Regions from separate parts of the Brevibacterium sp. VCM10 genome, predicted to be linked through region 1. Evidence: riboswitches for the same ligand, from Rfam matches in the RefSeq annotation. Region 1 holds a riboswitch; the other holds the start of a gene.
What was found. Region 1 has a riboswitch for thiamine pyrophosphate ahead of thiO (glycine oxidase ThiO). Riboswitches for the same ligand answer to the same signal wherever they lie in the genome.
Positions count from the first base shown of each region.

Region 2: another riboswitch for thiamine pyrophosphate. It lies ahead of AD89_RS0101545 (hydroxyethylthiazole kinase); the one in region 1 lies ahead of thiO (glycine oxidase ThiO).

Region 1 covers NZ_JAJB01000028.1:54,524-59,084, forward strand. The annotation lists gene AD89_RS0108325 (thiazole synthase) at 1-350, opposite strand, end outside; gene thiS (sulfur carrier protein ThiS) at 352-609, opposite strand; gene thiO (glycine oxidase ThiO) at 606-1,766, opposite strand; TPP riboswitch at 1,756-1,859, opposite strand; gene thiE (thiamine phosphate synthase) at 1,871-2,554, shown strand; gene AD89_RS0108345 (ketopantoate reductase family protein) at 2,551-3,516, shown strand; gene AD89_RS0108350 (hypothetical protein) at 3,470-4,045, opposite strand; gene AD89_RS0108355 (alpha-hydroxy acid oxidase) at 4,293-4,561, shown strand, end outside.
Region 2 covers NZ_JAJB01000008.1:23,094-27,654, reverse strand. The annotation lists gene AD89_RS0101560 (ATP-binding cassette domain-containing protein) at 1-16, shown strand, start outside; gene AD89_RS0101555 (sugar ABC transporter permease) at 13-1,224, shown strand; TPP riboswitch at 1,432-1,565, shown strand; gene AD89_RS0101545 (hydroxyethylthiazole kinase) at 1,553-2,482, shown strand; gene thiE (thiamine phosphate synthase) at 2,479-3,294, shown strand; gene thiD (bifunctional hydroxymethylpyrimidine kinase/phosphomethylpyrimidine kinase) at 3,291-4,220, shown strand; gene AD89_RS0101530 (TenA family protein) at 4,322-4,561, shown strand, end outside.

The DNA.
Region 1 (4,561 bases):
TCGGCGGCGGTGAAGAGCTCGACGGGGTCCGGGAGCAGGGTGACCTCATCGGCGATGACCTCGAGTTTCACCCAGTTCGTCTCCAGGGCCTCCCTGGCCAGTCGGGCGGTGAGCACGGCATCCCGGGCCGTATAGCAGCCGGCCGTGTTCGGCAGCACCCGGATTCCCAGACGCTGCAGCATGGTGAACACCGAATCCCGGGACTCGGCGTCGAAGCGGCGCATCGCCACCGTGGTCAGCTCGGTTCCCGAGGCCACGAGGGCGTCTTCGAGGATGCTCAGGGAACTTGCCCCGCCCGTGCCCATCACGAGGCGAGACGACATCTCCACGTCATCGACCATCCAGCTCATCTCAGCCTCCCTGCACTGCGGTGACGATGTCGACGGTATGCCCGTCGGCCAGGGCGAACCCGGACCAGGCACCGCGACGGATGACCTCGCCGTCGACGGCCAGGGCCAGCCCTAAGCGTCCGCCGTCGGCCGGTGTCCCATCGGGGTTCAGCTCCCGTCCGGTGACCTCGGCGATGAGGTCGAGCGCCGAGGTGGCACCCGGCAGCTCATGATGGTCGCCGTTGAGGACGATGGTCGGTGAGTGTTCGCGATCGGTCATGAGTTGCTCCTCATCAGGTGGGCAGTGGTGTGGTTTGTGGCGAAGCGGTGCGGGGACACGGACTCGAGCGCTCCGTCAGGAGGCCAGTCGGAGGCGACACCCAGGGCGAGCTCGGCGCCGAGGCGGCCGCCGAACGGGGCCAAGAGGATGCCATGGCGGAAGTACCCCGTGCTCACAACGCAGCCGGGATCGATGCGCCCGATCATCGGCAGGTCGTCGGGAGAACCGGGGCGAGCGCGGGTGGTGATGTCGGTGATCTCCGCGTCGACGATGCCCGGGACCAATCGCTGCCCGTCAGAGAGCAGCCGGTGGATCGCCCCGGCAGGGGTGCCGGAGAGTCCGTCCTCGCGGGAACTGGCACCGAGCACGATCTCACCGTCGGGGCGGGGGACCAGGTAGACGGGGCGGCCGTTGACCAGCCCGCGGATGGTCCGAGTCAGCAGGGGAGTCGCCTCGGCGGGGGCACGCAGGCGCAGCACATCACCCCAGACTTCCCGGATCGGCAGCGGCGGGACACCGGCGATCTCGGTGATGGCGCTGCCGGCGCAGACGACCACCTGATCGGCTTCCAACAGGCGGCCGTCTCCCAGCGTGACGCCGGTCGTCGCCGCACCATCGCCCAGCAGCTCGGCCACCCGCTGCCGAATAAGAAGCGACTCTGAGCCGGCCGTAAGAGCAGACAACAGTCCCGCCGATACACGACGGGGGTCGATCGAGTGATCACCGGGAATGTGCACGGCCCCGGCCACGGCAGGCGACAGCGACGGTTCGATACGGCGGGCGGCACTGCCGGTGATGAGCTCGGTGGCGAAACCCGATCGCGATTGTGCTTCGCGCAGCTCCCGCAGAGCCTGCAGATCAGCCCGGTCACCCGCACACACCACGGTCCCGGCATCTGTGAAACCGAGATCGGTGCCGGTGGCGCTCGCCACCTCTGCGGCGAATTCCGGGTACATCTGAGCCGAGGTCCGCATCAGCGGATACAGGGGAGTCTGCCCCCAGACTACCTCGGCGGCGGGAGCGATCATCCCCGCGGCGGCATGGCTCGCACCCTGGGCGGGGGCAGGATCGACGATGGTGACTTCGGCACCGAAACGGCGCAGATACCAGGCCGTGGACAGGCCGATGATCCCGGCGCCGACGACGATGACTCTCACAGCTTCTCCCTCCGGCGGCATGATCCGCATCAGGTCTGACGGTCGGCTCCTACGCCCTCTCAGCCTCGTTGGGAGGCTCCCGCGAACTCCTCTACTCTATGACCATGACCACACAGATGCCACCGCGCACCGCAGCGCGGCAGAAAAAGAGGACCTGGAGGCAGGCCCGATTGGCCGAAGCGTCGCTCTACCTGTGCACCGATGCCCGAACCGCTCAAGGCGACCTCACCGAGTTCCTCGACGCCGCCTACCGTGGGGGAGTCGACATCATCCAGCTGAGGGACAAGAGCCTCGAGGCCCGCGCCGAGATCGCCGCATTGGAAGTCCTCAGGAATGCCGCCGCACGCCACGGCAAGCTCTTCTCCGTCAACGACCGCGCCGATGTCGCGCTGCTGACCGACGCCGACGTCTTCCACGTCGGTCAGGGAGATCTCACCAGTGCTCAGGCCAGAGCCGTGCTCGGCCCCGACGTCCTCCTCGGCCGCTCCACCCATTCCCTCGAGCAGGCGCTCGCCGCCGAGGCGGACCCGGAGACCGACTATTTCTGTGTCGGGCCGGTCTGGGAGACCCCGACGAAACCCGGCCGTGCCGCTGTGGGGACGGCACTGCTGACCGCTGCCGCCGCCGAGGCGAGCAAACCGTGGTTCGCGATCGGCGGCATCGCGGCAGGGGAGAGACTGGACGCGATCCGGCAGGCGGGCGCGAACCGTGCCGTCGTCGTCCGTGCGATAACCTCGGCAGACGACCCCGCTGCGGCCGCACGGGTGCTCAAGGAGGAGTTGGAATGACCCCAGCAGCTGACAGCGCATCCGACGGAATCGATGCAGGTGCCGGCCTGTCGATTCTCATCGCCGGGGCAGGCGCCACCGGCGGAGCGTTCGGCACCTATCTGCAGGAGGCCGGACGCGATGTCACGTTCCTGCTCCGGCAGGCTCGGGCGGCGACGGTCCGCGCGAACGGACTGCGCTTCACCGCTCCCGGTGCCGATCGGACGAACCAGGTCGATGTCATCACCGCCGAGGAGCTCAGCGCCTCACCGAGGATCTTCGACATCGTCATCGTCGCGGTCAAAGCGGGTGGACTCGACTCGGTCATCGACGATATCGGACCGGCTGTGGGGGAGCAGACGACGATCATCCCGTTCCTCAACGGCATGGCTCAGATCGAGAAGCTGCAGCACAGGTACCCCGGTCAGGTGCTCGGTGGGTTCGTCAAGATCGTCGGCACGATCAGAGACGGAGCCGTCGTCCAGCTCACCGACCTTGCGGTGATGACCATCGGCGACCTTCACGCCGCGGCCGTACCCACGCGAATCTCCGCGGCTCTCGACGTCCCCGGATTCAAGCTCCAGCTCGTCGACGGAATCATCGACGGGCTGTGGGAGAAGTGGACCTTCATCGCCGCGGCGGGAGTCGTCACATGCCTGTTCCGCGCTCCCGTCGGGGCGATCATGGCGGCCGGCGGCAGATCGCACGTGCATGCCATCATCGACGAACTCGAAGCCGTGGCGGCCGCGGCCGGACACCCGGTGTCGGAGGCCTCCCACGACATGACGCTGCAGATGCTCACCGCGGACGGTTCGGCCTTCACCTCATCCCTCTACCGGGATGTGACGGCAGGGCTGCCGAGCGAAACGGAGCACATCCTCGGCGACCTGTCGGCCAAGGCAGAGGAGTTAGGAGTCGCGACTCCGCTGCTCGACCTCACGCTTGTGCAGCTGCGGGCTGGGGAAGCCCAGAAGCGGCTCTGACCTCGGCCGTGCCCGTGCGCAGCATCGCCAGATACGGCTCCTGCGGCTGAGTGTGTTCGATGTCGGTCGAACTGTGGGCAGCGGTGAATGTGACCATGGGGATGCCGTCGGCATCATCGAGGACGAGCAGCGTTTCGTAGCCGCCCGGACCCAGAGAATGTGAGCTGCCTACCGGCAGGTCGAAGACGAGGCGTTCGAGCGGACTGTCGGGCTCGGGCGGACGGTTCATCTCCTGGGCGGCCACATCGGCGAACTGTTCGGCCGTGATGAGGTAGGCCTTGGCCGGGGTCGGTCCGGGGGCGGAATGATCATAGAAGGCCATGCCGCCGCCCCACACCGTCGATTCGCCGGCGAAGTAGATCGTTCCGGGCAGTTCGATCCCGGCTTCGGCACGGGGCAGTGCTGCGTCTCTGGCACCCGGATAGGTCACCTTAGCGCCTGGCGGTCGCCCGCCCTGCAGATAGCAGGCGAGCCGATCGCGAGCCATGTTCGATCCGTAGCTGACGTACCACACATGTGTTTGAGACATCCTCTCCATCATGACATCTCGGGCTCGGAATTCGTCGGATCGGCATCCGCCGCGGCCGGCGCGTCGGCTGCGTTCGCCTCCGCTGCGACTGAGGCGGCGAAGGCGGCGAACGGCTCTTCGTCTCGGTCAGCTCCGTCGAAAAGGCGATCAGCTCCATCTTCGATAAACTCGGCCTCCAGGCAGGGGAGACCATGAGCCGACGTGTCGCGGCAGTGCTCGCCTACCTCAACCGAGAACGAGGAGAGAAATGAAGCGCCGACTGCCCGATCTGAGAGAACTCGCCCCCTTGCTGCAGTTCGACCTGCCCCGACTCGACCGGGTTGCAGCGAGATTGGAGTCGGCCGCGGACATCTGGGACCTTCGCCGCATCGCCAAGCGCGTGACACCGACCGCACCGTTCGACTATGTCGACGGTGCGGCTCTGGATGAGCGGACCCTGGCGAAGAACCGTGAGGCGCTCGGCACCGTCGAGCTCCTTCCCCGCATCCTCCACGGCGTCGATGCGCCGGATACGTC
Region 2 (4,561 bases), on a different contig from region 1:
GGGTGAGCGTCGATGACCCGCAATTCCTTCATCACCGACGAACGGATTACTCACGAAGGCGTCGTCGGAACGTTCCTGCGACGGGTCAAAGAGGGCCAGCTCGGATCGTTCCCGGTCATCTTCGCCCTCATCGTCATCGTCATCGTCTTCCAGACGGCCGACTCGAACTTCATCTCTCCGGCCAACCTCGTCAACCTCTCCACCCAGGTCGCATTCCTCGCGATACTTGCCCTGGGCATCAACCTCATCCTGCTCCTCGGCGAGATCGACCTCTCCCTGGCGCAGTTGGGCGGATTGGCCGCCTCGCTGCTCGGTGTTCTGGTGGTGAGGCAAGGTGTGCCGCCGGCCCTGGCGCTGGTCATCATGCTGCTGCTCGGCCTGGTCGTCGGTGCGATCCAGGGCTGGTTCTTCGCCGTCGTCGGCATCCCGGCGTTCGTGGTGACCCTGGCCGGCTTGCTCGCGTTCACCGGCCTGACGCTGACAACCCTGGGTACGCAGAAGAACCTGTCGATGTCGGACACCTTCGCCTTCGACTTCGCGAGCTTCTATTTCCCGGCGATCTGGGCCTATGTCTTCGGTGCGATCGCGATCATCGGATTCGGCGTCGGCATCATCTATTCGAAGTTGCGCCGCCACCGGGAGGGTCTCAGCGCTCCGAGCTGGACTTCGGTGACCGTGAGGATCGTCCTGCTGGCCGCGATCGTGTTCGGCTTCCTCATCCTCGTCAATCAGGACTTCGGTCTGGCGATGCCGTTCTTCCTCATGATCGTCATCGCGATCATCATCGACCTCGTGCTGCGCAAGACCCGTTATGGTCGTTCGATCTACGCCGTCGGCGGCAAGGTCGAAGCCGCCCGACGTGCCGGCATCCGCGTGACCTGGGTGCGCATCAGCGTGTTCATGGCTGCCGGAGTGCTGGCCGCTCTGTTCGGATTCATCAAGACCGGAGTGACGACGAACGCGGGATCGACGCTGGTGAGCACGCAGGACCTGCTCAACGCGATCGCTGCGGCCGTCATCGGCGGCACCTCGCTGTTCGGTGGTCGCGGAACCGCCTGGGCGGCAGTGCTCGGCGCACTGGTCGTCGGCGCGATCAACAACGGTCTCTACCTCATCGGCTTCAACTCCGATGCACAGCAGATCATCACCGCGCTCGTCTTGCTCACCGCCGTAGTCATCGATGCGCTCAGCCGCCGCGGCCAGAGGTACGTCGGGCGGGGGTAGTGCCGGGTCGGCGGCACAGGGGCGTCCGCTCAACGCTGAGCGCTCAAGCTGTCGTCGACCGCTCGGTTCCGCAAGAGCTCCCTCTGCCGACCGCTCGCCTGAGCGTCGAGCGCGCAATGCACAGCTTGATACAGCGACGTCAAGTCGAGCGGTCGGCACTGAGCATCCAAGGAGTCGCCGTGCCTCAGCCGGGCTGATACAGTCGGAGCCAATGACATGGGGTGCCTCATGAAGATCCGTTCGCACCGAAGAGCTGCGCACGGAGGACACCGAGGCTGAGAGAACACCCATCGAACCTGATCTGGGCCATACTAGCGAAGGGATCGTCATGGTTGACTTCGACCTGCGTTCTGCGAATGCGCGACTGCGCGCAAGCAATCCACTCATCCAATGCATCACGAACACCGTCGTGCAGCAGTTCAGCGCGAACGTGCTCCTGGCTGTCGGCGCCTCCCCGGCGATGCTCGACCACGAAGCCGACGCCGGACAGTTCGCCGGCATCGCCAGCGGAGTCCTCGTCAACTTCGGCACCGCCTCCAACCATCAGCTGCTCGCCGCCGATGCCGCCATCGACGTCGCCAACGCCGCCGGCAAACCCTGGGTCCTCGACCCCGTGAGCGTCGGCGCCGTCGACTTCCGCACCTCCCGCATCCGCCGCGCCGCCGCCGATCACCCCACCGCCATCCGCGGCAATGCCTCCGAGATCGCAGCTCTCGCCGGAGTCGGACTCGGCGGTCGCGGCGTCGACTCCACCGATGAAGTCGATGCCGTCCTCCCCGCCGCCGCAAAGCTGGCCAGGGAAACCGGGGCCATCGTCGCCGTGTCCGGACCCACCGATGCCGTCGTCGCCCATATCGACGGCACCGACCACGTCGCCCGCATCACCGGCGGACATGAGTTCATGCCGCTGGTCATCGGCACCGGGTGCTCTCTCGGCGCCGTCACCGTCGCCTACCTGGCTGCCGCCCGGGCAGGACTGGCCGACCCCGACGCCGATGCCTCGGCCGTCAACGCCACGAACGGGTCCGGGGACGGTGGGGCCGCCTCGGCGAGGTTCGAAGCCGTCGTCGCCGCCCACGCGCACTTCGCGGTCGCCGGCGAACTCGCCGCCGACGGCGCGAAGGGGCCGGGCAGCTACTCGGTGAACTTCCTCGACGCACTCCACGCCGTCGACGGTGACCGACTCGCACAGGCGAGAATCAGCCTCGACACGCTCACCACTGTCAGCGATACCGCCAACGAAGGCGTCCAGGCATGACCGCCGGATCCGCCCACATCGCTGACACCCCGGACCGCGCCGCCGCCCACATCGCTGACACCCCGGACCGCGCCGCCGCCCACATCGCTGACAACCCGAACGGCGCCGCCGCTAACCGCGCCGCCGTGACCGACCGCTTCGCCGGAATCGACACGCGCCTCTACCTCGTCACCGACTCCGCGCAATGCGAAACCGCCGGCCGCACCGTCGCCGAGACCGTGCAGGCCGCCGTCGCCGGGGGAGTGGGCATCGTCCAGGTCCGCGACAAGGACATCGACGACGCCGGCTTCTACTCGCTCACCCGCCAGGTCATCGCCGCCGTCGACGCCGCCACCCGCGACACCGACCGCACGGTCCCCGTCGTCCTCAACGACCGCGTCGAGGTGGCCCGCCGCCTCATCGACGAAGGCGAGACCGTGCACATCCACGTCGGCCAAACCGATGCCACCGTCGCCGAGGTGCGCGCCGCCCTGGGTGCGGCACCGCTCATCGGTCTCTCGGCCGCGAACAGCGACGAATTCGCCGCCGCCCGCAACTCCGGAGTCGTCGACCTCGTCGGCATCGGACCGGTCTATGACACCTCCACAAAAGCCGACGCCCCCGACGGCATCGGACCGGAGCGCCTCGGCGAGCTGGCGGCAGAAGCCGGCCTCCCCGCCGTCGCCATCGGCGGCATCACCGCCGACCGTGCCCCCGACCTGCACGGACGTGGACTGATCGGAATCTGTGTGGTCTCGGCGATCTGCCTGGCCGACGATCCGAAGTCGGCGGCCGAAGAGCTGCTGGCCGCTTTCACCGGGAGCGACCAGTGACGACCCGCCCGCCGATCACCTTGTCAATCGCCGGCACCGACCCCTCCGGCGGCGCCGGTATTCACGCCGACCTCAAGACCTTCACCGCGCGGAAGACCATGGGCACGACCGTCATTACCGCCCTCGTCGCGCAGAACACGCACGGGGTGTCGCGCGTCTATCCGATCGACGTCGATTTCGTCGCCGATCAGTTCGAGTCCGTGCTCGGCGACCTGCCCGTCGATGCGACGAAATCGGGGATGCTCGGCAGCCGTGACCTCGTCGAACTCGTCGTCGCCCGCGCCGCCGAAGGCCGGCTCGGCTTCTTCACCGTCGACCCGGTGATGATCGCGACCTCCGGCCATCGCCTCCTCGAGGCCGATGCCGTCGACGCCGTGCGCACCCACCTGCTGCCCGTCGCCGACCTCATCACCCCCAACCTCCCCGAGGCGGCCCTGCTCATCAGCGATGACGAACCCGAAGCGCAGACGACCGAAGCCATGCGTGACCAGGCCGGGCGCCTGCTCGAGCGGGGGCCCGGAGCGGTCCTGCTCAAGGGCGGACACGGCAGCGATGACGAGGTCATCGACATCCTCGCCACGAGCGACGGTCAGGTCCGGGAGTTCACCCACCCCCGCGTGACGACGATGAACACGCACGGAACAGGGTGCACTCTCTCGGCTGCGATCACCGCCGAGGTGGCCGTCCTCGGCCGTGAACGCGCAGCTGCCGCCGGGGGACCTGCCGATCCGGCGGCCCCGACCGGGAAAGATCGGTCACGCGCGGCGATCGGGTCCGACCTCCTCGGCGAGGCTGTCGGCAATGCCCTCGATTTTCTCGCTCGCGCCCTGAACTCGGCTGCGGACTGGCAGCTGAGTCTGGATCCGGAGGGCGCCCACGGACCCGTCGACCACCAGGTCGACGTCGTCCGCGGTCGACCGGCCTGAGGTATCCATCCCGCCTGACCACCACCTCACCGGAACCGCCAACTCACTCGAACCACCACGTCATACGAATCACCATGTCACACGAGCACAAAGGAGTTCCCATGACCGTCACCTTTACCGCCGGCCCACTGACCACCCAGCTGTGGGACCGCGTTCGCCCCATCATCAAGCAGATCGAAGAGCTGCCGTTCCTCGCCCAGCTCGCCGACGGCAGCCTCGATCCGAAGGCCTTCGTCAATTACATCTCGCAGGACAGCCTCTACCTGAACGGATATGCCAAGGCCATGTCGTTCCTGGCCGCGAAGACCGTCGACCGTGACGAATCCCGATTCTGGGCCGGA